DNA from 3 places in the Arthrobacter oryzae genome. Region 2 is predicted to be linked to each of the others. Evidence: riboswitches for the same ligand, from Rfam matches in the RefSeq annotation. Region 2 holds a riboswitch; each other region holds the start of a gene.
The links. Region 2 has a riboswitch for S-adenosylmethionine ahead of Q8Z05_RS06355 (DUF1737 domain-containing protein). Riboswitches for the same ligand answer to the same signal wherever they lie in the genome.
Positions count from the first base shown of each region.

Region 1 (9,439 bases), 1.8 Mb from region 2:
CGGGCCGGTCGAGTTCCTGGACCACAAGCGGGCGGGCTTCGGCGTAGCTGGTTCCCGCGGGGACGGTGGAATAGAGGACTGCTGCTCGCATGGACACCTTCCTTGCCGCTACTTCTTGGCCGGCATCTCTTGGCTGTTTGCCTTGGAAGCGGCCAGCAGGTCCGCCGTGCCCTGCGCATCCGCGGCATCCACGTCGTGCAGCGAAATCCCGCGGGTTTCCTTGAGCATGAAGACAGCGAACAGGGTGACAAGGCACGCACCAAGCAGGTAGATCGCCACCGGAACGGAGGACTTGAAGTTGCTCAGCAGCGCCGTGGCGATGATCGGGGCCAGTGAGCCGGCGACGATCGAGGTGACCTGGTATCCGAGTGACACACCGGAGTAGCGCATCCGCGTCGGGAACATCTCAGCCATGATCGCGGGCTGGCCGGCATACATCAGCGCGTGGAACAGGAGGCCGATGGTGATGGCGGCCAGGATGACCAGATCGTTCTTGGTGTCCATCATCGGGAAGGCGAAGAAGCCCCACGTGCCGCCGAGGACTGCGCCGGCCATGTAAACGGGCTTGCGTCCGAAAGCGTCCGAGAGCTTGCCGACCATCGGAACGGCGCAGAAGTGGATGAAGTGCGCCACCAGGAGCAGCAGGAGGATCCTGGACGTGTCCGTCTGGACTACCACCTTCAGGTAGGTGATGGAGAACGTGACCACGAGGTAGTAGAGGATGTTCTCAGCGAACCGCAGGCCCATGGCCGTGAAGACGCCGCGCGGGTAGCGGCGGAAGACCTCGGCAACGCCGTAGCCCTTGTTCTCAACCACAACCTCCTTGCGTGCCTCGAGGAAGATCGGCGCGTCCTGGACCTTGGTGCGGATGTAGTAACCCACGATCACGATCACCGCGGACAGCCAGAATGCGACGCGCCAGCCCCAGCTGAGGAAGTCGGCCGAGGACAGCGTCGAGGACAGCGTGAACAGTACGCCGGTGGCGAGCAGGTTGCCCATGGGCACCGCTGACTGCGGCCAGCTGGACCAGAACCCGCGGGACTTGCTGGGGCTGTGCTCGGCCACGAGCAGCACGGCGCCGCCCCATTCACCGCCGACGGCGAAGCCCTGCACGAACCGCAGGAACACCAGCAATGCCGGGGCCCAGTAGCCGATCTGCTGGAAGGTGGGGAGGCAGCCCATCAGGAACGTGGAGACACCCACCAGGATGATGCTGAGCTGAAGCAGCTGCTTGCGGCCGAACTTGTCGCCGAAGTGGCCGAACACGATGCCACCGATGGGACGGGCCACGAAGCCCACAGCGTAGGTAACGAAGGCGGCAATGATCCCGTCCAGCTCCGTACCGGAATTGGGGAAAAACAACTTGCCGAAAACCAGGGTGGCCGCGGAAGCGTAGAGGAAGAATTCATACCATTCAACGACGGTGCCGGCCATGGAGGCCGTCACCACTTTCCTCAGCCCGGAAGCCTTGACATCAGTCTCATCTACTCGCCTTGCGGCGGAGTCGTGCGTGCTCATTGTGAACTCCTTCGGCGTCTCCGTCGACACCATGTGGACCATTCCGTAGCGGCCGCGTGTGATGTGCACCACCAACGCGCGCCGGTCCCCTAGAGTATGGACTCACATTGCCGCAGGCTCAACGCCATTTTCTGCAGAACGGCTCTGCAAAAACGCACATTTCGCCGGCGGACTATGCGAAGAAGTTCTGCCTCAGCTGCGCGCTAAGCTGGCCGATCTCGGTGAGGAAGCCGTCGTGGCCAATGGGTGCATCGATGACGTGCACGGGGACATCACCGGGGAGGGCTGCCGCGAGTTCGTGGGACTGCGCAGGAAAGTAGAGCCGGTCCGTGTTCACTGCGGCGATGAAGAACTCAGCTTTGGCCTCCGCCAGTGCTTCCGTGAGCGGACCGCGCCCCCGGCCAACATCGTGGCTCATGAGCGCCTCGGTGATGGCGATGTAGCTGTTGGCGTCGAAGCGGCGCACCAGCTTGGTGCCCTGGTAATCGAGGTAGCTCTCCACCTGGTAGCGGCCGCGCTCCCCGAGCGACACGGCCTGGAGCGGGGCTTCGCCGCCTTGCGGGCTGCGGCCGAACCGGGCTGCGAGTTCGTCGGCGGAGCGGTAGGTGATGTGCGCAATCCTGCGCGCCAGGGCCAGGCCGGCCTCCGGTTCCGGGCTGCCGTAGTAGTCTCCGTCGTTGAAGTTGGCGTCCTGGCGGATGGCGAGGGTCTGCGCCTGCGCGAACGCGATCTGCTCGGCGGTGCTGCTGGCGCCGCTGGCTATCACGCCGCAGCGCCGGACGCGGTCAGGGTAGGTCACGGCCCATTCCAGTGCGCGGGCTCCGCCGAGGGAGCCGCCCAGTACCGCGTACCAGCTTCCGATGCCCAGTGCGTCTGCCAGCCGGGCTTCGGCCGCCGTGGTGTCGCGCAGGGTCACCAGGGGAAAGCGAGAACCCCACGGCTTCCCGTCCGGTGCCGGGGTCGACGGGCCGGTGGAGCCATAACATCCGCCCAGAATGTTGATGGAGACCACGAAGTACTTGTCCGTATCAACCGGGGCGCCTGGACCGGCCAGCTGCTCCCACCAGCCTTCCTCGTCGCTGGCACCCCTCGTGACATGCGTGCTGCCGGTCAGGGCGTGCTGCACCAGCACGGCGTTGGAACGGTCCGGGTTCAGCGTTCCCCACGTTTCGTAGGCGAGCGTGACGTCCGGGAGGTGGCCGCCGGCTTCCAGGTCGAGTCCGCCGACGCTCAGGAACTTGACGGTACCGTCCGGGACGGGGGCGGTGAACGGCTCGTTGGGGCTGCTGGTTCCGGGTACACCGCTGCGGGTGACGGCAATCGTCATGTGAGGACCTCTTCTTCGCGCTTGCCTGCCGCCAACTGGCCGGCAGGCCAGGTCTTCACCCGGGGCACCCCGCCGCGGAAGGAGGGTTGCCGGCCAGCAAGCCGGGGCTGTCGCTGGCACTCATGACCTGTAGAGAGTCTACGAAATGCGTCGCCGCAATGGCGAAGATTGTGACAGCAATGTGACTCCCGGCGTCGACGACGCCGGGAGTCAGGGCGGTCAGTCGCCCTTGGCGGCGCGGAAACCGGCGTCGAGGTCGGCGATGATGTCATCGATGTGTTCGAGCCCCACCGAGAGGCGGACCAGGCCGGGGGTCACGCCCGCCACGGCCTGCTGTTCCGCCGTCAGCTGGCTGTGCGTGGTCGACGCCGGGTGGATGACCAGGGAGCGCACGTCGCCGATGTTTGCCACGTGGGAGTGGAGCTCCAGGGCGTCCACGAACCGCTTGCCGGCCTCCGCCCCGCCGGCGATGGTGAACGAGACGATGGCGCCGGTGCCCTTGGGCCCGTACTTGCGGCCGCGCTCATACCAGGGGCTGGACGGCAGGCCCGCGTAGGCGACGGATTCGACGTCGTCCCTGGACTCCAGCCACTCGGCGACGCCCACCGCATTGGCGACGTGCCGCTCAACGCGCAGGCTCAGGGTTTCCAGGCCCTGGGCGATGAGGAAGGCATTGAACGGGGAAACCGCGGACCCCAGATCGCGCAGCAGCTGGACGCGGGCCTTGAGGATGTAGGACAAGTTCGCGCCCAAGGCACCCTCCGCCCCGAGATCCCGCGCGTAGACAAGGCCGTTGTAGGTGGGGTCCGGGGTGTTGAAGCCGGGGAACTTCGCCGGGTCCTTGCCGAAGTCGAAGTTCCCCGAGTCCACAATCACGCCGGCGATGGCGCTGCCGTGCCCGCCAAGGTACTTCGTGGCCGAGTGCACCACAATGTCGGCGCCCCATTCCAGCGGCCGGATGAGGTAGGGAGTGGACAAGGTGTTGTCCACGATCAGCGGGACACCTGCCGCGTGGGCAACGCCGGACACGCCTTCGATATCCAGGACATCCTGGCGCGGGTTGGACACCACCTCGGCGAAGAAGAGCTTGGTGTTGGGCCGGACGGCGTCCTCCCACTGCTGCAGGTTGTCCGGATCCTCGACGAACGTCACGGTGATGCCGAACTTCTTCAGGGTGTGGGCCAGCAGGTTGTAGGTGCCGCCGTAAAGGCTGGGACTGGCCACCACATGGTCGCCGGCTTCGGCCACGTTGAGGATGGCAAACGTTTCCGCGGCCTGGCCCGAGCTGAGCAGGAGCGCTGCCAGTCCACCTTCCAGGCTGGCGACGCGCTGTTCCACGGCGTCCTGGGTGGGGTTGCCGATACGCGTATAGATGGGTGCCAGTTCAGCCAGCGCGAAACGGTTGGCGGCGCTTTCAGCACTCGGGAACACAAACGACGTCGTCTGGTAGATGGGCAGTGCCCTGGCACCGGTGGCGCTGTCCGGCTCCTGGCCGGCGTGGATCTGACGGGTTTCGAATGACCATGCGTTGGACAACGGGAAGCTCCTTCTGTGGAGGGCACCTGTGCCGGGGCAGGACCTGCCTTGGCAGGGCCGGTGCCGCCAGGCGGTCCTGGCCCGGAATCAGTGTAGGAACGGCTGATAGCGTGTGAACAGGTTTGTGACGAAGGACGTCGGCCGCGTTATTTCGGGCCCTCAGGCGGGACCGCAATGACATCCCACCACGGTTAGGGCACCCTTAGCTGAGAGCTCCATCACAAAGTGCCAAGATGATGGCATGCGCATGGATCACGTCTCTTACGCCTGTGAACAGGATGGCCTGGCTGCCACCACCGAACGTATTGCAACCGCCCTCGGCGTCGAAGCCGTGAAGGGCGGGGTACACCCCCGTTTTGGCACCCGCAACATGATTATCCCGCTCGCCGGGCACAAGTACCTGGAGGTCGTGGAGGTCCTGGACCACCCGGCATCCGACAAGGCGCCGTTCGGGCAGGCCGTACGTGCCCGCTCCGCGGCGGGGGGCGGCTGGATGGGCTGGTGCGTCGAAGTGGACGACCTGGCTCCCTTCGAAGAACGCCTTGGCCGTTCGGCTGTCAACGGGAACCGCAAGTTCCCCGACGGCCGCGAGCTCGTCTGGAAGCAGATCGGCATCCTGGGCCTCATCGCAGACCCGCAGGTGCCTTACATGCTCAAGTGGGAAGGCGACCCGGAGCTTCACCCGTCCAACGCCTACCCAAGCAACGTCAAGATGTCCAGCCTCACCATCGCGGGCTCGGCCGAACGCGTCACGGAATGGCTCGGTCAGCCGGTCGAGAAGCCCTTGGAGGATGTCGCGGTTGAATGGGTCGCCCCGAAGGGGACGCCGGGAATCCTCTCCGTCACCTTCGAAACCGCCTCCGGGGCAGTAATCATCTGATCCTGTTCCACCGTGTGGTCCGCTCCGGACCACGGGCTGCGTGCTGCCCCTGAACTTCGGCCGCTATCAGCGGGTGCCAACGACGTCACCCACCGATAGCGGCCGAATCCTTTTAACCCGGCTCAACCCAGCCCGTCTCAACCCAGCCCGTCTCAACCCAGCCCGATGGCCTTGCCGAAGAGGCTGAACCCGACGAAGGCCACGATGTCCAGCAGCGCGTGGGCGATCACCAGCGGCATCACGCGGCGGGTCCTGGTGTAGATCCAGGCGAAGACCACCCCCATGACGGCGTTGCCCAGGAAAGGGCCGAAGCCCTGGTAGAGGTGGTAGCTGCCGCGGAGCATGGAACTGGCGAAAATAGCCAGCGGCACGCTCCACCCGAATTTTCCGAGCCGGTCCAGCAGGTACCCCACCACAATGACTTCCTCGACGATCCCGTGCCGCACGGCAGACAGGATCAGTACGGGAATGGTCCACCAGTAGGCGTCCAGCGCGCTGGGGATGATGGCGGTGGTGACGCCAAGGGCCCGGCCGGCGGCATAAAGCCCCAGGGACGGAATACCGATCAGCGCCGCGAGGCCCAGCCCCTGCAGCAGGTCCTTGCCGGGACGGGCAAAGTTGAACCCCAGCTTACGGAAGGCAGAGGCGCCGGACTCCCCCGCCGGACGGTGCTCGGTCAGGAAGTAGATCACCAGGACCACCGGCACCAGTGCGAACACAATGTCCAGGAGTTGGTAGGTCAGGTCGAAGTATTCACGGCTGCTCTGCGAGCGGTTGAGGGTGGAGGTGCCCTCCGCCAGGGGTGCGCGCGTCATCTTGTCCAGCAGCTGCACCACGGAATACACGGCGGACTGCCCTAGCGACAGACCCAGGACAATCCAGACTTCGATCCGCAGACGACGGCGGGAGGGAACCAGCATGTTCCTATCTTGCCTTCACTTGCTGGTTCTTTCCTGTCCGCCGCCGCCGGACGCCCGCCCCTGGTGATGGAACGACGCTTCCCGCCAGCCGGGCGGGCCGGGGCCTATGCTAGGAATTTATGAGTGCGCCCGACAAAATCATCATGATCCGGCACGGCCAGTCCGCCGCCAATTTCGACACCTCCATCTACAACCGGGTGCCGGATTACCGGATACCGCTGACGGAGCTCGGCGTGGCGCAGGCCCAGGCAGCCGGCGAGCGGATCCGCCGGCAGCTGGACGGGCAGCAGGTGTGTGTTTACGTCTCGCCCTACCTCAGGGCGTACCAGACCCTCGAGGCGCTCAACCTGGGCCCGCTCACTGAACGTGTGATCGAGGAACCCCGCCTCCGTGAACAGGACTGGGCCAACTTCCAGATCGCCGGGGACATCGAGGACCAGAAGGAACTCCGGAACGCGTACGGCCACTTCTTCTACCGCTTCCGGGAAGGCGAATCCGGCTCGGACGTCTACGACCGGATCTCCTCCTTCATGGAGACGCTTCACCGGCACTGGGCACGGCCGGACTACGCGCCCAACGCGCTCTTCGTGACGCACGGACTCACGATGCGCCTGTTCTGCATGCGCTGGTTCCACTGGTCCGTGGAGTATTTCGAGTCCCTCAACAACCCTGACAATGCCGAAGTGCGGACCCTGGTGCGCACGCACGTGGGCAAGTATGAACTGGACAAGCCGTTCAGCCAGTGGGAGGACCGCCGCGTGGACGAGACGGTGCTGGATGCACCGCCCATGGTGTTCTAGCCCTCCCCTGCTCCAGGGAGGTCAGCGGGCGCGGACTCCCGCCCGCCAGACGGCGTGGGTCAGCGGGATGCCCGGCCGGTAGGCCAGGTGGGTGGCGGAAGGGGCATTGAGCAGGTGCAGGTCCGCGCGGTGGCCGACGGCGATGGAACCCACCGCCCGTTCGCCGTCGACGTCGTTCCCCGACTCCCGGTGCAGCGCAAGCGCGCCGCCGTAGGTAGCGGCACGGACGGCTTCGTGGACGCTGAGCCGCATCTGCAACACGGCGGTGGTGACGCAGAACGCCATGGAGCTCGTGTAGGACGTGCCGGGGTTGCAGTTGGAGGCCAGGGCTACCGGCACGCCGGCGTCGAGCAGCCCGCGGCCCGGTGCCAACGGCTGGCGGGTGGACAGGTCGCAGGCGGGCAGGCACGTGGCCACGGTGCCGCGCGTTCCGGAGCCCTGCCACCCGGACCAGCTGCCTGCCAGTGCGTCCACGTCCGCGGCGGACAGGTAATTGACGTGGTCCACGCTCGCCGCACCGAACTCCACGGCCAGCTGCACGCCGGGCCCTTCGCCGAGCTGGTTGCCGTGGACGCGCAGTCCAAGTCCTGCGTCCCGGCAGGCCCGCAGCACGCGGCGCGACTGCTCCTCGTTGAACGCCCCCTGCTCGCAGAACACGTCCGCCCAGCTGACGTAGGGGCGGACGGCCGCCAGCATGGGTCCGCACACCAGGTCCGTGTATTCCCCGGCATCCGCGCCCGCCGGGACCAGATGGGCGCCGAGGTAGGTCACTTCGTCAGCGACGGTGGAGGCGATGCGCGCGCTGCGCGCCTCATTCTCGACATCCAGGCCGTAACCGGTCTTGGTTTCCAGGTAGGTGGTTCCCTGGGAGACCGCCTCGGCCACGCGGCCCAGGGCAAGCCGGGTGAGGTCGAAGTCGCTCGTCCCCCGCGTGGCGCCCGTGGTCACTGCGATGCCGCCGGCGCTGTAGCTCTCGCCCGCCATCCGGGCCTCGAACTCCGCGGTCCTGTCGCCGGCGAAGATCAGGTGGGTGTGCGAATCCACCCAGCCCGGGAGCAGCGCCCGGCCGCCGGCATCCACGGCGTCGTCAGCGGCCGGAGCGGCCGTGGCCGGACCGATCCAGGAGATGCGCTCCCCTTCGATCACCACGGCGGCATCCTTGAGGACGCGGTGCTCCGCGTCCTGGGTCATCAGCTCGGCAATATTGGTGATCAGGGTGCTCATGGGTCCATTCTTCAGTGCCGGATGGACCAGCGGGTGGCAGCCAGGGCCGCCGCTGTCCGGGATTCCGGACTGAGCCCGGCCTCCCCGTCCCAGGCACTCTGCCCGGTGGACGGCCCGGCCAGGATCAGCTCCGCAGCCAGTTCCGCAATGCCGGAGGACGTCTGGAAGCCGTAACCGCCCTGTCCGGCGAGCCAGAAGAATCCGGTGGCTTCGGCGTCGAACCCCACCACGGGGACGCCGTCGGCAGCTTCCGTGCGCAGGCCGGTCCACGCGGACTTGACGCTCCGAATCCCCAGGGTGGTCACCGCATTCAGCCGCGCCACCAGCGCCTCGACGTCACCCGGGTAGGGTTTCGCGTCCTCGGGGCCGCTCGGCACCGATTCCGACGGCGAAATCAGTACGTCGTTGCCCTCCCTGCGGAAGTAGAACGATTCGTCCGCCGCCGCAACCATGGGGCAGGACTCCGGCAGGGGATGCTCGACGTCGACAATCGCCGCAGTGCGGCGGTACGGCTGGAGGCCGAGCTTCTCCACGCCGCTGATCACGGCAAGTTCATCTGCCCAGGCCCCGGCCGCGTTGACCACGACGCCGGCCTGGAACCCTTCCTGGCCGGCCCCGAGCTCCCAGCTGGACCCCAGCCGCTGGGCTGAATGGACCTTGGCGCCGGTGATGATGTCCACGCCGCCCGCCTCGGCCCGCTGCCGGTGGTCCTCCAGCAGCACGGGCGCATTGCAGGCGAACGAGCCGGTGTCCAGGCCGGCCGCGGTGAAGAAGCCGGGATCCAGCGCGGGGCACAGCTCCAGGGCCTCGGCATGGGAGATCCGGTGCATGTGCCCGCTGGCTTCCTCCCGGACGGTGTCTTCGTCGCCGATCAGCATGAAGCTGCGCGGAGACAGGACGGGCTCGGGCAACTCCGCATCCCGGGCCGCGATCAGCCCGAGCGTCCGGAGCGTGAGCTCCTGGACCACCACCGGTCCGTAGCTGGGGATCAGTTGCCGGGCCGAACGCGCTGACGTGTGGTACGCCAGGGACTGTTCGGCCTCGACGAGGGCCACACTACATTTACCGGCCAGGGCCGAGGCAAGGGACAGTCCGGCAATGCCGCCGCCCACAATCACCACATCGTAATTTGCTGACATGACTACATCCTTGCACCCGTCAGGACGTCACGTCAGTACCTCAGGCGCCCACCGCGTCGCGGCTCTCGACGAAGGCCCGGACGCACGCCTCGACA
Region 1 covers NZ_CP132204.1:3,161,883-3,171,321, reverse strand. The annotation lists gene Q8Z05_RS14440 (zinc-dependent alcohol dehydrogenase family protein) at 1-91, opposite strand, end outside; gene Q8Z05_RS14435 (MFS transporter) at 109-1,518, opposite strand; gene metX (homoserine O-acetyltransferase MetX) at 1,691-2,845, opposite strand; SAM riboswitch class IV at 2,858-2,973, opposite strand; gene Q8Z05_RS14425 (bifunctional o-acetylhomoserine/o-acetylserine sulfhydrylase) at 3,065-4,381, opposite strand; gene Q8Z05_RS14420 (VOC family protein) at 4,623-5,261, shown strand; gene Q8Z05_RS14415 (CPBP family intramembrane glutamic endopeptidase) at 5,414-6,181, opposite strand; gene Q8Z05_RS14410 (histidine phosphatase family protein) at 6,301-6,981, shown strand; gene hutI (imidazolonepropionase) at 7,003-8,205, opposite strand; gene Q8Z05_RS14400 (NAD(P)/FAD-dependent oxidoreductase) at 8,217-9,344, opposite strand; gene Q8Z05_RS14395 (glycine C-acetyltransferase) at 9,385-9,439, opposite strand, start outside.
Region 1: linked by a shared signal. The riboswitch ahead of metX (homoserine O-acetyltransferase MetX) and the one ahead of Q8Z05_RS06355 (DUF1737 domain-containing protein) in region 2 are both predicted to bind S-adenosylmethionine.

Region 2 (9,439 bases):
CTGACAAAACGCGTCAGGGCTTCGACACCCACCACGTTCCGGCTAGAAAGCTCATGAATGGGCTGGAACGCGGTGAGGAGCATCCGGTCGCCGAGGATCGCCTCTATGCGGCGCCTGCTCCGGCGGGTGAACAGCACCATGTTGCCGTAGTCCTCATCCGGCAACGGCAGATCGGAGCTGGGCAGGTTGGGCTCGGACTCTTCCGATTGCTCGTCCGTAATGCTCCGGGTGGCCATGAGGTGCTCCAGGAGCGCACGTTCCGGATTTCCCGGGTGAGATTCCATCCGGGTGCGCAACTGCTCACGCGCCCACTCACTCTGCGGAGTGGTGTCATCCAGCACAGACTCGATGATGTCCCGCGCCTGTCCACGGATCGTCGGATCACCCACGTCCGAAGGCGGGTTCGACTGGGGTCCCCGGTGCACAGTCGATTCCCCATCGGTCAATGCTGGAAAAGAAGTCTCATCCATTGACATGGTCTATTCCTTTATAAGTGCTGGTCCCGGCTGAGCCCGGGACCCGGCCGTGGATACACCGCATTCTGATTCGAGGATGCGGGAACCGCGAACGTTTCAAAAGCGTACAACGAGACCGGGCTGTCTGTCTGTAGCTGTATCCGACTCGTGATGCTAAGCAGGCGGACTATTCCTCCACGAATTCCGCGGCCAGATGGATGTGGTTGTCCGCCAGCCACACCGGGTTGAAGGCTTTGCTCAGGTAGTTGCTGCCGGCGTCGGGCGCGATTGCCACCACCACGGATCCGTGCGGAGCGGCAAGCGCCACCCTGAGGGCGGCGGCCACCGCAAGCCCGGAGGAAGGACCCAGCGAGAGTCCCTCCTCGTTCAGCAGCCGGTGCTCGGTGGTGTACACCTCGTCGTTGGGAATGCGCAGGAAACGGTCCACGATGCTGCGGTCGAAGATTTTGGGCCACTCGGCCTCAGGCCACGAGTTCCCCACGCCGTCCACCAGGATTTCGCCCGGGTGGCCGCCGCTGTACACGGAGCCGGCCGGGTCGGCGGCGATCACCTCAACATGGCCGCCGGTCTTTTCCTTCAGGTAACGGCCGTTGCCGCTGATGGTCCCGCCCGTGCCGATCCCGGCCACGAAGTGAGTCACTTTCCCGGACGTCTGCTGCCAGATCTCCGGCGCGGTCCCCTCGTAATGGGCCAGCGGGTTGGCCGGATTGTCGAACTGCTGCGGCCGCCAGGCACCGGGATTTTCCGCCGTGATCCGTGCCGCGACGGCCCGCGCGTTCTCCGGCGACTCCGACGGCGCGGTCCAGTCCGTCACCACCACCCGGGCGCCATAACGGTGCAGTGCGGCCAGCTTTTCGGAGGAGATGGTGTCCCCGGTGACCACCACCACGGGATGCCCGGTCAGCGCGCCGATCAGCGCCAGCCCGATCCCGGTGTTCCCCGACGTGCTCTCGACAATGGTGGCGCCGGGCCGGAGCTCGCCGCTGCGCTCAGCCGCGCGCACCATGCTCAGGGCGGTCCGGTCCTTGATGGACCCGCCCGGATTGTCGGATTCAAGCTTGACGTAGACCCTGCTGCCCAGTCCCTTTCCCAGGACGTCCAGCGGCACCAGCGGAGTGTTTCCCACCTGCGCCAGGACAGCGGCGGCGTCCGCCGCAATATCGGCGTCGTGAACCGCGTGCCTGCCTGTCATGATGCTCATCATTGCCTTTCCGCACGGCCGGCAGTGTGGTCGGCCGCGTGATCGGCAGAGCCGATCCGGACGCCGTCCACTAAGCCGTGCAATTCGACGCGGGCCTGGTCCACCAGCGCTGCCGCCGGCAGGTGCCGGGCCAGCAGGCCGGAAAGACGGTCGACGACGGCGGCCGTTCCCTTGCCGAGCGGCCGCACCGCACGCGCTTCCGCCCCGCCCAGCAGGTAGGCGGCTGTCAGCGCCTCGATCGCGAACAGCTTCTCGGCGGCCTCCACTGAGCGCTCCAACTGCTGGAGGGCGAGCGGTGCCAGCGTTGAGTGGTCTTCGACGTCGGCGGACAGCGTGGGCGCGCCCAGCGTGGCCGGCGCCGCGAGAACTTTGAGCTCGGACAGCAGGCCGGCCGCGGAATACCACAGCAGCCCGGGCAGCTCTTCGGGCTGCAGCGGAGCTCCGTGCGTGGCCGCTTCGAGGTGCCGCTGCCGGATCTCCCGCTGCGGCGGGTAGAGCTTGGCGGTCCGCCGCTCGCTGCTGATTCCCAGGTGGGCCAGCCCCAGGCGCAGCGCCTCGAAGGCGAGCGCCAACTGCATGGGCTGGAAGTTTCCGCCGGACACCATCCGCCCGGAATCGACGTCGGTGAGCGGGTTGTCGCCCCGGCCGTTGAGTTCCACCTCCAGGGCATCTTCCAACGCGGCGACCTGCCAGCGGATGGCGCCGTGCGTCTGGGGTGCCGCCCGGAAGGAGAGCGCGTCCTGGACGGACACTTCCCTGGCCGGGTCCTCGAGCCAGCCACCCTCAAGGAGCCGCAGCACATGGCCCGCCGTGACGGCCTGCCCGTTCACCGCCTTGGCCGCCTGCACCGCCGGCGAAAACGGACTGAGGTTGCCGCCGCCGTCGTGCCGCGCCGTCGCCTCGAGCGACAGCGCAAGCGCGGTGTCCGCAAGGTCGGCGAGCCGGAGGATGCGGTGCAGCACCAGCGCGCCCACACCGATGGAGTATGAGTTGGAGCTGACCAGGGCAAGGGCTTCCCCGGGCGCCAGCTCCAGCGGGGCCAGCCCGGCGTCGGCCAGGGCCTGCCCGCCGGGCAGCAGCTGCCCGTCCGCCGCCACCGCCTGGCCCTCCCCGATGGCGACGGCGGCCACGGCGGCGAGGTGGGTCAGGTCTGCGGAGCCTACGGAGCCTTCGCGCGGGACGGCGGGGACCACGCCGCGGTTTAGCATCTCGGCGTAGAAGCGCGCCGTTTCAGGCCGGACTCCGGAGCCGCCCCGGCTGAAGCCCACCAGCCGCGCCAGGATCACGGCCCGGACCTCATCAGCGCCCAGCAACCCGCCCACCCCGCTGTTGTGGTACCGCACCACCTGCACCTGGTACGCGAGGATCGCCTGTTCATCCACGGCGGTGTCACGCCCGGATCCCAGCAAGGTGTTGAGGCCGTAGACGCGGTGGCCGGAGTCGATGGCCCGCTGCACCACCTCGCGCGAGAGGCCGATCAGCTCCAGGGCGTCCGCGCTGAGGACGAATTTCACGTCCGGGTCAGCCGCGGCCTCGGCGATGTCCCGGGCGCGCAGGTGGGCCGTGCCGATCAGGAAGTTCCCGCTGCCGTTGCCCATGGCACTAGAAGTCCAGCAGGTTCCGGCGGAAGCCGCCGTCGCCATAGCTTGTCCGGAGCAGCCCGCGGCGCCGCAGCACCGGGGCCAGGCGGTCCAGCACACCATGGACGGTGGCCGGATCGACGAAGCCGGAGAACAGGAACCCGTCCCCGCCCACCCGGGCGCCGGTTTCCTCGAGGTAGTCGGCAATCTCCTCGGCTGTGCCGATGATGCTGTCCCCCGCGCCGCCGCTGCGGGCTGCCAGGAGCTGGCGTAGCGTGGAGCCGGGCGGACCGGCCTTGGCGAAATGGTCCAGGGTGCCCTGGTTGCTGTTGGTGGTGAGTTCGGGGAGCGGGGCGTCGAGGTCGAACTGTTTGAAGTCGATGACGGAGAGGTAGGAGATGGAGTTCAGCTGGCTGTCGATGTCACGCTGCGTCAGCTGGCGGCGCTGCTCCCTGAGCTCGTCCGCCTCGGCGCGGGAGCCCACCACGGTGGGCTTCAGGACGTACAGCACCTTGACGTCGTCGGGGTTCCGCCCCGCAGCGGCCGCCTCGGCCCGGATCGAATCGCGGTAGGCCTTCATACCGTCCGCACCCCTCGCCAGGGCAATGGCGACGTCCGCGTTGCCGCCCGCGAACGCCTTCCCCCGCGGGGACGCGCCGGCCTGCACCAGCACCGGTTCCTCGGGCATCGGCGCGGTGTTGAGCGGACCGCGGACCTTGAAGAACCGGCCGTCGTGGTTGATCGGGTGGACCTTCGTATGGTCCGCGAAGATTCCGGCGTCGGCATCCTCCACGATGGCGTCCGGCTCCCAGCTGCGCCAGAGCTTGCGCACCACGTCCACGAATTCGTCCGCTTTTTCGTAGCGGAGGTCATGCTCGATCTGCTGGTCCAGTCCGTAGTTCTGCGCGGCGAGGTCGCTTCCGGAGGTCACCACGTTCCAGCCCAGCTGGCCGCCGGAGAAGTGCTGCAGGGTGGCAAGCAGGCGTGCCGCGGTGAACGGCGGGTAGAAGGACGCGCTCACCGTCGGGACAATGCCGAGGTGTTCGGTGGCGGAGAGCAGGTACGGGACCAGTGCCAGCGGATCGTGCTTCGGCGCGAACGACGCCTGTGCGAGCGATACCTCGGCGCTTCCGCCGTACGTGTCCGGCACCGTGAGGGAATCCTCGATGATGAACAGGTCCAGCCCGGCCCGTTCGAATTCCTGCACGGCGTGCTGGTACACGGCCGGTTTCTTCCAGTCGTACCCGATGCCGTAGCCGGGCGTGCCCCAGCCCTGGACGCCAAAGCCGTGGCCCACAAACCAACCGAAGTGCAGCATGGGACTGACTGTATTCCCGTTGGATTCATTCACGGCTGCCTGATTTCATCCGGCGTTACAGCGGTTCATTTCCCGTCATTATCCTCCCGGCGAGGGTTTTTGTAACTGCACCCCGGCGCCGGGCGCACACGCAGCGGCAGGGCACCGGCGGCGCGGTGGTGCCGGGTCCCGTTACGGAAGATGACGACGACGGCGGTGCGGGCCGCCGTCGTAAGTGTTACGTTTTTGGGGAGTAATGAGAACCGGTGACAAGCCCTGACTGGCCGGTCGGCAACCCTCCTTCCGCGGCGGGGTGCCTCAGGTGAATACTCGGCATATCGAACCATTCGACCTGCAAGCGTGAGAGAAGGAGATCCGTCGTGTCTGACGCACCCGCATCACTGGCCCCGGCTACCGAACCGGCCCCCGCCGGCCAGGAACATCCGGCCCAGGACCTGCCCCAGGAAAAGCTGGCCTACCGGCTCATCACCGGCCCCGATGACCGTTCGTTCTGCGAGCGCATCTCCGCGGCCCTGGCCGACGGCTACGTTTTGCACGGGAGCCCGGCAGCCACGTTCAACGGCAGCAGCGTGATCGTGGCGCAGGCCGTGGTCCTGCCGGCAGCCATCGCCAGCTCGGATGCCGCAGTGGCAACCGCGGTGGACGAACTTGAGTTCGACGCCGAATTCCCGGGGGAAGGGTTCGAGGACGAAGGTTTCGAGGGGCACGCGTGAGCTACGCCGGAGACCTGAGCCCGCAGGACGCCTGGGCCAAGCTGGAACAGGGCGCAGTCCTGGTGGATGTCCGCACCGAAGGCGAGTGGGCCCATATCGGCATCCCGGACACAAAAGCCACCGAAAACGATCCCCTCTTCATCCAGTGGACCTTCCCGGGCGGCATCCCCAACCCGGACTTTGTCGACCAGCTGAAGCAGCAGGCACCGGAGGACACCGGCGTCGAACTGGTGTTCCTTTGCCGTTCCGGCGTCCGCTCCGTGGCCGCGGCAATCGCCGCCACACAGGCCGGCTTCACCGCCTACAACGTCCTCGAAGGCTTCGAAGGCGAACCGGACCGCTACGGCGAGCGCACCGTCAACGGCTGGAAGAACCGCGGACTACCCACCAACCTCGGAAAGAACTAAGTGACTTTCAATCCCGACGCCGCCGCCTGGAGCCCCGACACCCAGGCTGTCCGCGGCGGCCTTGACCGCACCAACTTCCAGGAGACGGCCGAGCCGATCTTCCTCAACTCCGGCTTTGTGTACGAATCCGCGGCAGCGGCCGAGCGCGCGTTCACCGGCGAGGACGAACGGTTTGTGTACTCCCGCTACGGCAACCCGTCGGTGGCCACGTTCCAGGAGCGGCTGCGCCTGCTCGAGGGCACGGAGGCGTGCTTTGCGACGGCGTCCGGCATGTCCGCCGTGTTCACGGCCCTCGGCGCGCTGCTGGCTGCCGGCGACCGCGTGGTGGCTGCCCGCTCGCTGTTCGGCTCCTGCTTTGTGATACTCAACGAGATCCTGCCCCGCTGGGGCGTCGAAACGGTGTTCGTGGACGGCCCGGACCTGGAGCAGTGGCGGGCTGCTTTGGCAGAGCCGACGACCGCCGTCTTCTTCGAGTCGCCGTCCAACCCGATGCAGGAAATCGTGGACATCGCCGCCGTCAGCGAACTGGCCCACGCGGCCGGGGCGACGGTCGTCGTCGACAACGTCTTTGCCACTCCGCTGCTGCAGCGCTGCGGCGACCTCGGCGCGGACGTGATTGTGTACTCCGGCACCAAGCACATTGACGGCCAGGGACGGGTCCTGGGCGGCGCCATCCTGGGCACCAAGGAGTTCATCGACGGCCCGGTCAAGCAGCTCATGCGCCACACCGGGCCCGCCCTTTCAGCGTTTAACGCCTGGGTGCTGACCAAAGGCCTGGAAACCATGGCGCTGCGCGTCAACCATTCCTCCGCCTCCGCCCTGCGCCTGGCCGAGTGGCTTGAGAAGCAGCCGGCTGTCAGCTGGGTCAAGTACCCGCTCCTGACGTCGCACCCGCAGTACGAGCTGGCCGCCAGGCAGATGAAGGCCGGCGGCACCGTGCTCACCTTCGAGCTCTCGCCGTCCGCCGGGCGTTCGGCGAAGGAAGCGGCCTTCGCCCTGCTGGATGCGCTGCGGATCATCGACATCTCCAACAACCTGGGCGACGCCAAGACGCTCATCACCCACCCGGCCACCACCACGCACCGCGCGATGGGTCCGGAAGGCCGTGCGGCCATCGGGCTGAGCGACGGCGTGGTCCGGTTGTCGGTGGGGCTCGAGGATGTGGACGACCTTACCCGCGACCTGGAGCAGGCGCTCAAGCAGATCTGACCGGCGCGCCCGACCAGCGCAGGTAAGAACAGAGACCAAAGCTACGGTACTGCGGCCGGACCAAACAGAGTGTTCACTACCTGTTTGGTCCGGCCGCACTCAGGTGTCTAGCTCCCAGTGCAGCCGGATCGCTTCAGCTATGGGACCGGCGGCAACATCCACCCGGAAGGCCACCGGCGCCGTGCCGGTCTCCTCGATGACGGCGTCGTGGTAGACGCGGCCGCAGGCGGGGCACAGCGTGTAGAGGTCCTCGTCCCCGGGCCACTCCGCCAGCCCGGCAGGAACGGGAGTGTCGTCACCCAGATGAACGGGCATGCCTTCGGCGTTGGCCTGGATCAGTCCTTCGTCGCTGACGGTGTTCCCGCAGACGCAGGTAATGGTGGTGACATCGTGGCCGGTGACTTGTGCGAATTCGGTTTCCATGGCGCACTCCGGGGTAGTAGGAACCTGGTCAGGACTGGCGAACGCGCAACAGCACCGGCGCCGCCTCGCGCGCGGCGGCGGCTTCGGCCTGGCGCATGGTGACATTCACTGCATGGGCCACCACGGCGGCCAGCCCGGAGGCAGCGTCCGACGTCGCGTCAAGGTTCTCCTGCATGGCGCGGCGCTGCTCTTCCGAACCGGTCCCCCGGTCCAGGATTCTCCGCACGCCTTCCCGGGCCAGTTCCAGCTCGCCCTGTTCAGCCAGGACCGGCGCCACGTAATCCACCAGGGCCTCCGCCACTTCCGCGGCGGGAGCCGGACGGAAGGTGCCGAAATCGAGCAGGTCGCTGCGAAGCCCGCAATTGCTGGCCTGCCAGGCGGCCATCCGCAGGAGCACGGTGGGTACAGGGGCCGGGTCCACACCGGACCGCCACTCCCGGCTTGCCGATTCCACCAGTCCGCGCACCAGGACGGCAATCAGGGCTGCGTCCTCGGCCTGCAGGCAGACGTCGGCCACGCGGACCTCCACTGTGGGGTGGTTCCTGGAGAGCCTCGCATCGAAATAGATCATGCCCTCGTCCAGGAGCACGCCGCTGTCCAGCAGACGGGTGACCACACGCCGGTACATGGAGTGGGTGCCGAAGATCTGGGACGGCCCCGACGTCGGCCAGCGGTTCCAGGCCTGCGTGCGGTAACTTTCGAACCCGGTCTCCACGCCGTTCCAGTATGGCGAGTTGGCGCTCAACGCCGTGAGGACCGCCAGCTTGTCCCGGATCCGGTCGATGACGGCAACGCCTTCTTCGGGGGACTCGACGAACGTGTGGACGTGGAACCCGCAGGTCAACTGTTCATGGACGGTCAGCCCGAAGCGCTCCTGCATGGTGGCGTAGCGGGGGTTCGGCGTGGTGTGCGTCGTGGAGGCAATCGGCGAAGTAGCGAGCGCGGCCACCCGCGCATTGTGCTTCTTCGCGGCGGTGTCCGCCAGGGCTCGGCCCTGGCGGATCTGCAGGAGCAGCTCCGCATAGTCCAGGCACGGGCGGGTCTGGGTCTCGATCTGCTCAAGCTTAAGCTCAGCCGTCAGCCCCGTGTCGCCGTCGGGCCGGGCAGGATCGTGGGGGTCCGGGATCCGCGGCTTGTCCGGCGCGTCGTCGGCAGCGAGCTTCCGCCCTGTCAGGAGGGCGTCCGCCAGCGCCAGCGGCTCCCCGGTCACGGGGTCCACAATCAGCAGCTCTTCCTCAACCCCGAAAGTTCGCATGCATACATTGTGCCCCCGTGACGCGCTGTTAGACAGGAGCCGGGACTGGACAGGGCCGGATACTGGAGCGGCACCGCAACGGAGCCGTCATCCAGCCACCGTACGGTCAGTCCTGGAAGTACTCGATCTTCGCGCCGATGGTGTTGAGGCGCTCGGCCAGGTCCTCGTATCCGCGCTCAATCACGTAGATGTTGCGCAACTCGGAAACCCCGCGGGCCGCCAGCATGGCCAGCAGGATGCAGGCGGCCGGCCGGAGGGCCGGAGGGCAGCCCACTTCCGCGGCGCGCCACCGCGTGGGTCCGTTCACGTAGATCCGGTGCGGATCCAGCAGCTGGACGCGGGCTCCCAGCTTGTTCAGCTCGGTCAGGTAAATGGCGCGGTTCTCGTAGACCCAGTCGTGGATCATGGTCTGGCCTTCGGCGTTGCCGGCAATGACGGCGAAGAAGGGCAGGTTGTCGATGTTCAGCCCGGGGAACGGCATGGGGTGGATCTTGTCCGCGGGAGCATGCAGCACTGAGGGCTTGGTGGTGACGTCCACCAGCCTGGTGCGCCCGTTGCGGGCAAAGTACTCGCCGGAGATTTCCAGTTCCTGGCCCATCTGTTCCAGGGTGGCGAGTTCGATCTCCATGAATTCGATGGGGACCCGGCGGATGGTGACCTCTGAATTGGTCACGATGCCGGCGGTGATGAGGCTCATCGCCTCAATGGGGTCCTCGGACGGGAAGTATTCAATGTCGACGTCGATGGACGGCAGCCCGGTGATCTTCAGCGTGGTGGTGCCGACGCCGTCGATCTGCACGCCCAGGCCCTGCAGGTAGAAGCAGAGATCCTGGACCATGTAATTGGGGCTGGCGTTG
Region 2 covers NZ_CP132204.1:1,366,503-1,375,941, forward strand. The annotation lists gene Q8Z05_RS06335 (EAL domain-containing protein) at 1-389, opposite strand, end outside; gene Q8Z05_RS06340 (PLP-dependent cysteine synthase family protein) at 643-1,677, opposite strand; gene Q8Z05_RS06345 (aromatic amino acid ammonia-lyase) at 1,677-3,275, opposite strand; gene Q8Z05_RS06350 (NtaA/DmoA family FMN-dependent monooxygenase) at 3,280-4,575, opposite strand; SAM riboswitch class IV at 4,807-4,921, shown strand; gene Q8Z05_RS06355 (DUF1737 domain-containing protein) at 4,956-5,288, shown strand; gene Q8Z05_RS06360 (rhodanese-like domain-containing protein) at 5,285-5,695, shown strand; gene Q8Z05_RS06365 (O-succinylhomoserine sulfhydrylase) at 5,696-6,904, shown strand; gene Q8Z05_RS06370 (hypothetical protein) at 7,004-7,327, opposite strand; gene Q8Z05_RS06375 (glutamate--cysteine ligase 2) at 7,356-8,582, opposite strand; gene Q8Z05_RS06380 (UDP-N-acetylglucosamine 1-carboxyvinyltransferase) at 8,689-9,439, opposite strand, start outside.

Region 3 (9,439 bases), 1.3 Mb from region 2:
GTCAACATACTGCATCGCGTCGCGTTCAAACCGCTGCCTGCGCTGCTCCGGCGTCTCGGACACGACGTCGACTTCCGCCTCCGCGGCATCCGCCGGAGGCGCAGTACTGGTCTTGGCGTCGTTTCCGGCAGCCTCATATATGGCCGCAACGGCCGGATCAATGGTGCTCATTGCCTTCAAGTCTACTGTGACGCGTCCGGCGGGCGCCGGACGGTCTCCGCCCTCGCCGTCGCGTCCGGAGAACTCCGACGGCGCAAGGAGTTCCACTCTGTCTCTAACCAATGTCAAAGCTCCATCTCCGCTCTGTGTCCCAACGCCCGTCACTGCTAAGACGTCCTTGCGGGTCTCGGCACCGGGGGCGCCCGTACTGACGCTTCCAGCGCCCCGCCCGCCCGGCGTCCGCAAGTGCCTCGGGCCGCAACCAAGCGCGGCCCCTGACTCATTGGGACCTGCTTTTCACAACCATGGCCGGCGGGCAAATATTCCGCAAAAGTGCAAGACTAGAACCGGTTCCCCCGCAGAAGTTCCGCGGCTCGTCCACCCAGGAGGAAATTCATGTCGTTTGTCCGTATTCTCGCCCGGCCCATGCTGGCCTCCAGTTTCGTTCTCGCCGGCCTGGACAAGCTCAAGAACGCGGATGACACTGCGACGCAGCTGTCGCCCGTGCTGCGCCGGGCTGCGGATTCCCTCCCGTTCGAAACGAACGAAAAAGTGCTGGCACGCGTCATTGGCGGCGCCCAAGTGGGCGCCGGTGTGCTCTTTGCCCTCGGCAAGTCGGCCAGGCTCGCCGCCACCGTCCTCGCGGTGATCTCGGCGCTGAACGCCTTTGTCGAGTGGCGCAGCGCGGACATCACGTCCAAGGAAGGCCGGGACGCGCGGCGTAACCAGCTGCTGAAGAATGTGACCCTCACCGGCGGCGTGTTGCTCGCCTCCGTAGACACCGCGGGCAAGCCCAGCCTGGCCTGGCGGGCAGAGCACCTGGCAGCCGATGCCCGCAAGGGTGCCAGCCACCTGGCTGCAGACGCCCGGAAGACCACCACGAAGAAGCTCAAGAAGGCCGATAAGGCTGTCCGCAAAGCCGTGGACCACGCAGTGAAAGCATAGGCACGAATGACAGGCACTGCCCCCACCGCCCCTGTACCGCCTGCACCGGCTGCGGCCGGTTCCTGCTGGCCGGCGCCGTTCGCCGACGCACCGGTCGACGCCACGGTCACCGTCCCGGGATCCAAGTCCCTCACCAACAGGTATTTGGTCCTTGCAGCCTTGGCAGAGGGCCCGTCCCGGCTCCGCGCACCCCTGCACTCGCGCGACTCCGCCCTGATGATCCAGGCCCTCCGCCAGCTCGGAGCGGGCATCCGGGAAGTCCCGGGAGACGGCTCGTTCGGCCCGGACCTTGAGGTCACGCCCCTGAGCCCGGAGGCTGCGCCAGGTGATGTCGCTATTGACTGCGGACTTGCCGGAACCGTAATGCGCTTTGTCCCGCCGGTGGCCGCCCTTCGCAGCGGCGCCACAGTGTTCGACGGCGATCCGCACGCCCGCAAGCGGCCGATGGGCACCATCATCGAGGCCCTGGCTGCGCTCGGCGTCGACGTCCGCTCCGCCGACGGCGCCAGGCCGTCGTCGCTCCCCTTCGCCGTGGATGGCACAGGCGACGTCCGGGGCGGCCATCTGGTGATTGATGCGAGTGCCTCGTCGCAGTTCGTGTCGGCGCTGCTCCTTGTAGGTGCGCGTTTCACTGAGGGCCTGCACCTGGAGCATGTGGGCAAACCCGTCCCCAGCCTCGACCACATCAACATGACCGTGGCTGTACTCCGCGAGGTCGGCGTGTCCGTGGACGACTCCGTCCCGAACCATTGGGTTGTGGCGCCCGGCCCCATCCGGTCCTTCGACCGGCGCGTTGAACAGGACCTGTCCAATGCCGGCCCTTTCCTGGCCGCAGCGCTGGCAACCGGCGGCACCGTCCGCATTCCCAACTGGCCCGCACCCACCACGCAGGTGGGTGACCTGTGGCGCAGCATCCTGGCTGAGATGGGCGCCACGGTCACGCTGGACAACGGCACACTCACCGTCACAGGCGGGCCGGAAATCAAAGGTGCGGACTTTGCGGACACCAGCGAACTGGCACCGACTGTTGCCGCACTATGCGCACTGGCCACCGGACCGTCGCGCCTGACCGGCATAGCCCACCTCCGCGGCCATGAGACGGACCGGCTGGCTGCCCTCGTCACCGAAATCAACCGCCTGGGCGGGGACGCCGAGGAAACTGCCGACGGCCTGGTGATCCGGCCCGCGAAGCTCCACGGCGGCGTCGTCCACAGCTACGCAGACCACCGGATGGCCACTGCCGGGGCCATCCTCGGCCTCGCCGTGTCCGGTGTCGAAGTGGAAGACATCGGCACCACATCCAAGACAATGCCGGATTTCCCGCAACTGTGGGAAGCCATGCTTGCGCAGCGGGGCCGCCAGGGGGAACAGGCCAGTGGGGCGTAGCACCGGATCGTGGGACGAATCCGATATCCGGATCCGTCCCAACAAGAAGGGTTCGCGGCCGCGGACCAAAGACCGGCCCAGCTACGACGACGCCGTCACCGGCCGGATCATCACGGTGGACCGCGGGCGGTACACGGCGGTGGTGGGCGAGGACAGCGGCAATGAACGCACGGTGATCGCCGCGCGGGCGCGTGAACTCCGCCGGTCGCCTGTCGTCGCCGGGGACTTCGTGTCCCTGGTGGGGGATGTTTCGGGAGCGCCGGACACCCTTGCCCGGCTCGTCAGGATCCAGGACCGCCGCACGCTGCTGCGGCGCAGCGCCGATGACACCGATCCTATCGAGCGGGCGGTCGTCGCCAATGCGGACCAGCTTGTGGTGGTGGTTGCCGCCGCCAATCCGGAACCACGCACCGGCTTCATCGACCGTGCACTGGTGGCCGCTTACGACGCCGGGATCGAGCCGCTGTTGCTGGTCACCAAGGCGGACGTCAAGGATCCCACCGAACTCCTGTCCAACTACCGGCACCTGGATTTTCCGGTCATCATCAGCCGCACGGCCGACGCCGCGGCTTCGGGAATCGATGCCCGCTCCGACGACGGGCTCTCGGCCCGCCTCGACAGCGACGCCGTGTCGCAACTGCGGGCCCACCTTAACGGCAAGGTCACGGTCATGCTGGGTCATTCGGGCGTGGGGAAGTCCACCATGGTCAATGCCCTGACCGGTGCTGAACGGGCAACCGGAGGAGTCAACGCCGTCACCGGGCGGGGGCGGCACACGTCGTCGTCCGCGCTTGCCCTCCGGATCAGTGACGCGCCCGCAGGAAGCTGGATTATCGACACACCGGGCATCCGTTCCTTCGGCCTGGCCCACGTGGATCCGGACCGGATCCTGCATTCCTTCCCCGACCTCGAACCCGGCACCGACGCTTGCGAACGCGGCTGCAAGCATGATTCCTCCGCCATCAACTGCGGAGTGGACGCCTGGGTGGCCGAAGGGCACGCTGGCGCGTCAGGGGCTGCGCGGCTGGCATCCCTGCGCCGCCTGCTCGGCACCGATCCCCGGATGGAAGTGCAGGAAGCCAAGGAACTCGGCATCGTTTCCTAGGGTCCCGCACCTGACCTCCCGGCCGGCCGGCCCAGGAGACGGTAGTTTGGAACCATGACCCAACCCGCTTCGAGCTACAACGATGACCTGCGGCTCGCCCATGTCCTGGCCGACTCCGTCGACTCCCAGACCATGAGCCGTTTCAAGGCGCTGGACCTTCAGATTGAAACCAAACCGGACCTGACCCCCGTGACGGATGCAGACAAGGCAGCCGAGGAGTCCATCCGCGGCCAGCTCTCCCGCTCCCGCCCCCGGGATGCCGTCCTCGGCGAAGAGTTCGGCAGCTCAGGGCACGGTTCCCGCCGCTGGATCATCGACCCGATCGACGGCACCAAGAACTTCGTCCGCGGCGTGCCCGTGTGGGCCACCCTGATCGCCCTCGTGGACGAGGGCGAGCCGGTGGTCGGCCTGGTCAGCGCACCGGCGCTGGGCAAGCGCTGGTGGGCCGCGAAAGGCGCCGGCGCCTACATGGGAAGGTCCCTGGCTGCTGCCACGCGGCTGAAGGTGTCCAACGTGTCCAAGCTGTCGGATGCCTCGCTCTCCTATTCAAGCCTGGGCGGGTGGAAGGAGCGCGGCAACCTGGACGAATTCCTGGGCCTCACGGAGGAAGTCTGGCGGACCCGCGCGTACGGGGACTTCTGGTCCTACTGCATGGTGGCCGAGGGATCGGTGGACATCGCGTGCGAGCCGGAGCTGAACCTCTACGACATGGCCGCGCTGGTGCCGATCGTCACCGAAGCCGGCGGCCGCTTCACTTCCCTCGAAGGCGTGGACGGCCCCTTCGGCGGCAACGCCCTGGCCACCAACTCCATCCTCCACTCCGAAGTCCTCAAGCGGCTGAACCCGGACCTCGACGACCTTCTCTGATCCGCGGCCGGATCACCTGAATTCCGAATATACGACGGCGGGCGCCCCTCCCAGGGGACGCCCGCCGTCGTATATTCGACCGGAAGCCCGTTCTTCCGCCGGGCGTAATAAAGCGCTTAATAATCGCCGCCGCTTTCCCGCGGCGCCGTGAATGTCCTAATCTCGAAACAGGTCACGAGTGCCAGCGCGAAACCCCGGTTTGCTGGCCGGCAACCCTCCATTCGCGGTGGGGTGCCCCGGGTGACGACCAGGCCGGTCCGGAACGGACCCGGCAAGCGCGGATCCCCGGAATGAGGGGTCCCTTTACAGTGAGGTCCCCATGACTACTGCCACGTTCCCCGCCACCCCCGGAACCACCACCGCCGCAGGGCTTCTGGACGAACGGTTCACCGTTGCCCGGCGCCCCCTCTCCGCAGTGACCGGAGCAGAAATCCAGGCGCCGCTGATCCAGGGCGGCCACGTCCGCTACGCGAACCTGGACTACGGCGCGTCCGCACCGGCATTATCCGTGGTCTCCGCCTACCTCAACGAGATCCTGCCGTACTACGCCAGCGTGCACCGCGGCGCCGGCTACGCCTCGCAGATCAGCACGTCCGTGTACGAGAATGCCCGGAATATCGTCCGCGGGTTCGTGGGCGGCCGGCCGGACGATTCCGTCATATTCACCAGGAACACCACCGACTCACTGAACCTGCTGGCGGGCTGCCTCCCGGTGGCCGACGGCCGCCACACCGGCGAAGTCCTGTACCTCGACATCGAACACCACGCCAACCTGCTCCCCTGGCAGGGCGTGCCGCACCGCAGCGTCGTGGCCTCTTCCACCCTGAAGGCAACGCTGGAGAGCCTCCGCTCCGAACTCAGCCAGGGCGACATCAGCCTGCTGGCCGTAACGGGTGCGTCCAACGTAACCGGCGAAATCCTCCCGATCCGCGAGCTGGCGGCCCTGGCCCACGAACACGGAGCAAGGATCGTTGTGGATGCGGCACAGCTGGCACCGCACCGCCGCATCGACATCGCAGCGGACGACGTCGACTACCTCGCCTTCTCGGGCCACAAGCTGTACGCGCCGTTCGGCAGCGGCGTCCTGGTGGGCCGTCCGGACTGGCTCGACGCCGGGACCCCCCACCTGGCAGGAGGCGGCGCCGTCCGTGAGGCACGGCTGGACTCCGTCAGCTGGGCCACGGGCCCGGCGCGGCATGAGGGCGGCTCGCCCAACGTACTCGGAGCGGCCACGCTGGCGCGGGCCACGCAGGTCATCGGCGCCCTGGACCCGGAGCTGTGGCACGCCCATGAAACCGCCATCCGGTCCTTCCTCGTTGAGGGACTGCAGAAGATCGACGGCGTCACCGTGCACCAGATCTTCAGCGACACGGACCAGGCCACTGACACGATCGGCGTGGTCAACTTCTCCGTGGCCGGCTACGACGCCGGCCTCGTGGCGGCCTACCTGTCCGCTGAACACGGCGTGGGCCTGCGGGACGGCCGCTTTTGCGCCCATCCGCTGCTCAAGCGGCTGGGACTGCCGTCAGGCTCGCTGCGGGCGAGCTTCGGCGTGGGCTCCCGGCTGGAGGATGCGCAGCGCCTGCTTGCCGGCATCGAGGAACTCCGCCGGACCGGACTGGGCTGGGACTACGTGGTGGACGCGGGCCGCTGGGTGCCGGCCAATGACACCCGCAGCTACCCGGACTGGGCGCCCAACACTCCCGGCACCGCCGGCGCTGCCCCCTGCACGGACGACTAGGAACAGAAGTCCGGCGCCACCCGCGGTGCGGTAAATTCGAGGGGTAAGAATTCCAGCCTGCCCGAAGGAGACTGCACGTGGCACGGGGAGGCCCCAAACTGCACCACCAGCGCCGGTACGAGCTCGGCCAAAGCTTCCAGGACGGCGGTGAGCACTACGACCGCGTCCGGCCCGGTTATCCCGCCGACTCCGCGGACTGGCTCATCGGCAGCGTCCGCAGGGCAGGCGGCGCGTCCGACGCCGCCGACATCGGGGCCGGCACCGGCAAGTTCACGGCGTTGCTGGTCCAGCGCGGACTGGCCGTCTCCGCGGTGGATCCCTCGGAGGACATGCTCACCCAGCTGCGGCTGGTCCTTCCGGGCGTTCCCGCGTCGGTGGGCACCGCGGAGGCCACCGGCCTCGCGGACGAAGCATTCGACGTCGTCAGCGTCGCCCAGGCCTGGCACTGGTGCGATCCGCTCCCGGCCAGCACCGAGCTTGCCCGTATTCTTCGCCCCGGCGGCGTGCTGGGCCTCCTGTGGAACCAGCTGGATACGTCCGTTCCGTGGGTGCACAGGCTTTCCCGGATCATGCACGCCGGCGATGTGCACAAGCCGGACTTCCGCCCCGTCGTCGGACCGGAGTTCAAGGAACTGGAGAGCCACCTGACACGGTGGGAAGACCCGGTGACCACCGAAGACATCATCGAACTGGCCAAATCCCGCAGCTACTACCTCGCCGCCGGAGAGGGCACCCGGGCCAAGGTCCTCGCCAATCTGCAGTGGTACCTCCATGAACACCTGTCGCACTCCCCCTCCGACGTCCTGGGGCTGCCGTACCTGACGCAGACCTGGCGGGCGTTCAAAGCATGAGCGCCAGGGCCAAGGCGGTAGGCTTGGAGTCGTGAAGACCAGCGCGCCCTCCTCCTCCATCGAGGACTACGTCAAGGTCATCTACTCCTTTACGGAGTGGCAGGACAAACCCATCACTTCCTCGCAGCTGGCACAACGGCTCGGCGTCGCCAACTCCTCCGTTTCGGAAATGGTCCGCAAACTCAAGGACCAGGGCCTGGTAGACCACAAGCCCTACAGCGCCATCACACTGACGGCCGACGGAATCCGGCTCGCGCTTTCCATGGTGCGGCGGCACCGCCTCATTGAGACCTACCTGGTTCAGGAGCTCGGATACAGCTGGGACGAGGTGCACGACGAAGCCGAACTCCTCGAACACGCCGTGTCGGATACGTTCATCGAACGGATGGCGGGCAAGCTCGGCAATCCGCTGCGGGACCCGCACGGCGATCCCATCCCGGCGGCCGACGGCAGCGTCCACATGCCGAACGCCCACCGCATGAGCGAACTCGACGAGGGCCACACAGGCCGGATCACCAGGATCAGCGATGACAATCCCGAGCTCCTGCGCTACCTCTCGGCCCAGGAAATCGACCTCGACGCGGACATCGAAGTGCTCGGCCGGAAACCGTTCGGCGGTGCCCTCGTGGTGCGCATCGGCAGCGCAGGCACGCACCGCGAATTCGATCTCGCCGATGAGGTTTCGTCAGCCCTGTGGGTGCACAGCGAGTCGGGCCATGCCGGTTGCCGGCTGGCAGACTCCTAGAACGACGCCGCCTGAATGAGTGCTTCCGGCGTGAAGATTAGCAAGGGCGCCGGCTGGCGGGCATGGACGGCAGTGGCTGTCGGAGCACTCCTGGGGACGGAGCTCCGCTACGGCCTCGGCGTGATCTTCCCGGAATCCGCGGGGGCAATTCCCTGGACCACACTGGCCATCAATGTCTGCGGAAGCTTCGCCCTGGCTGCCCTCACCACTGTGTGGATCGCACGCCCCAGGACGGCATTCTGGTTGAGGGCCGGCATTGGCCCGGGGCTGCTGGGCTCCTTCACCACCTTCTCGGCGGTGGTCTTTTCCATTGACCAGCACGCACGCTCCGGGCAGCATCTGATATGGCTGATGTATCTCGGGCTCTCGCTGGTCCTGGGGCTCGCTGCCGCAGCCGCGGGCTGGAAGACCGGCAAGTCCCTGAGCGACCGGACCGGCGGAGCCTCATGACAGCGCTGCTGGTCGGGGTTTTCGGCGTAGCCGGAGGGTTGCTCAGGTTCTCCATCGACACGTGGTTCGCCCATCGCGCGGGGAACCGCAGGCACTGGCCCTGGGCAACCCTGCTGGTAAATGTCCTCGGCTCGCTGATCATCGGCCTGTCCCTGGGGGTTACCGGCCGGCTGGGACTCGGCGGGGAATGGCAGGCTGCAATCGCTACAGGCCTAGCAGGCGGCCTGACGACGTTCAGTTCCTGGACCACGGCGACGATCCGGCTCGTCAGCGAGGTCCGGTACCTGGCAGCGGCGCTGAACGTGATCGTGAATCTCGTGGCCGGGCTGTCGGCGGCCGCCTTGGGAATCGCCGTCGCCGGGTGACGGCGTTAGGGCGGGCAGCAGGCTGACAGCGCCGGGCGCGCCGGCAGCGGGCGCGCCGGCGGCGGGCACTGGAGTCCCGCCGTCGTGAATCCGAAGCGTTCCGGCGTCCCGTATCGTTAAACGATGGTTACGCGACGTGAAGCAGCTCAGATCCTTGATATTCCACTGGAAATGGCACACCGTCACGGTATCCCGGCCCGGCTGACGGACGCTGAGCTTTCCGAACTCCTGGACAATCCCCCGGCCTGGCTCGTCCAGTCCAAGGCCAACCGCACCGGCAAGCGGCCCGTCTGGGTCCAGCTGACGTGCGCTGTTTGCGGTTTCTCCGAAGCCGCCCGGCCCAAGAAATGGTGGCCGCCGTTTACATACGTCAGCTGCGTGCACCATGCACCGGCCGACCTCCCGCCGGTGTTGCCGGGCCTGGTCCGCAGCGAGTACGAGGGAATCGGGAGCCGTTTTGTCGGAATCGTTGACGTTGAGGTGCCGGGTTCCTGACGCCTGCCGTCCGGCCAAGGGCCTCGGTGCACGTTAGTGAATCAATACCCGGGGCTGGCGACGGGCCGGTTTCATTCACGACAAAACAGGCGTACCTTACAAGCACGGGGCCTATTCAGGGCCCCGACGTGAGGGAGGGCGACATGCCTGACAAATCGCCGCACCGGCAGGTCACCAAGAAGTCGGACAAGTCCATCAAGCAAAAGAGGGCCGAAAAGAAGTCCAAGCATGAGCTGGACACCCACGTGGACCCCGTCGCGCACATCAAGAAGCGCTGAACCGGGGACCACGGACGGCCGCTGGAGAATGCCAGAACGGTGCCGAAAACAA
Region 3 covers NZ_CP132204.1:17,538-26,976, forward strand. The annotation lists gene Q8Z05_RS00080 (sigma-70 family RNA polymerase sigma factor) at 1-267, opposite strand, end outside; gene Q8Z05_RS00085 (DoxX family protein) at 556-1,104, shown strand; gene aroA (3-phosphoshikimate 1-carboxyvinyltransferase) at 1,111-2,490, shown strand; gene rsgA (ribosome small subunit-dependent GTPase A) at 2,480-3,595, shown strand; gene hisN (histidinol-phosphatase) at 3,650-4,462, shown strand; SAM riboswitch class IV at 4,633-4,746, shown strand; gene Q8Z05_RS00105 (aminotransferase class V-fold PLP-dependent enzyme) at 4,782-6,203, shown strand; gene Q8Z05_RS00110 (class I SAM-dependent methyltransferase) at 6,281-7,054, shown strand; gene Q8Z05_RS00115 (metal-dependent transcriptional regulator) at 7,086-7,799, shown strand; gene Q8Z05_RS00120 (fluoride efflux transporter FluC) at 7,830-8,249, shown strand; gene Q8Z05_RS00125 (fluoride efflux transporter FluC) at 8,246-8,614, shown strand; gene Q8Z05_RS00130 (hypothetical protein) at 8,738-9,109, shown strand; gene Q8Z05_RS00135 (hypothetical protein) at 9,253-9,387, shown strand.
Region 3: linked by a shared signal. The riboswitch ahead of Q8Z05_RS00105 (aminotransferase class V-fold PLP-dependent enzyme) and the one ahead of Q8Z05_RS06355 (DUF1737 domain-containing protein) in region 2 are both predicted to bind S-adenosylmethionine.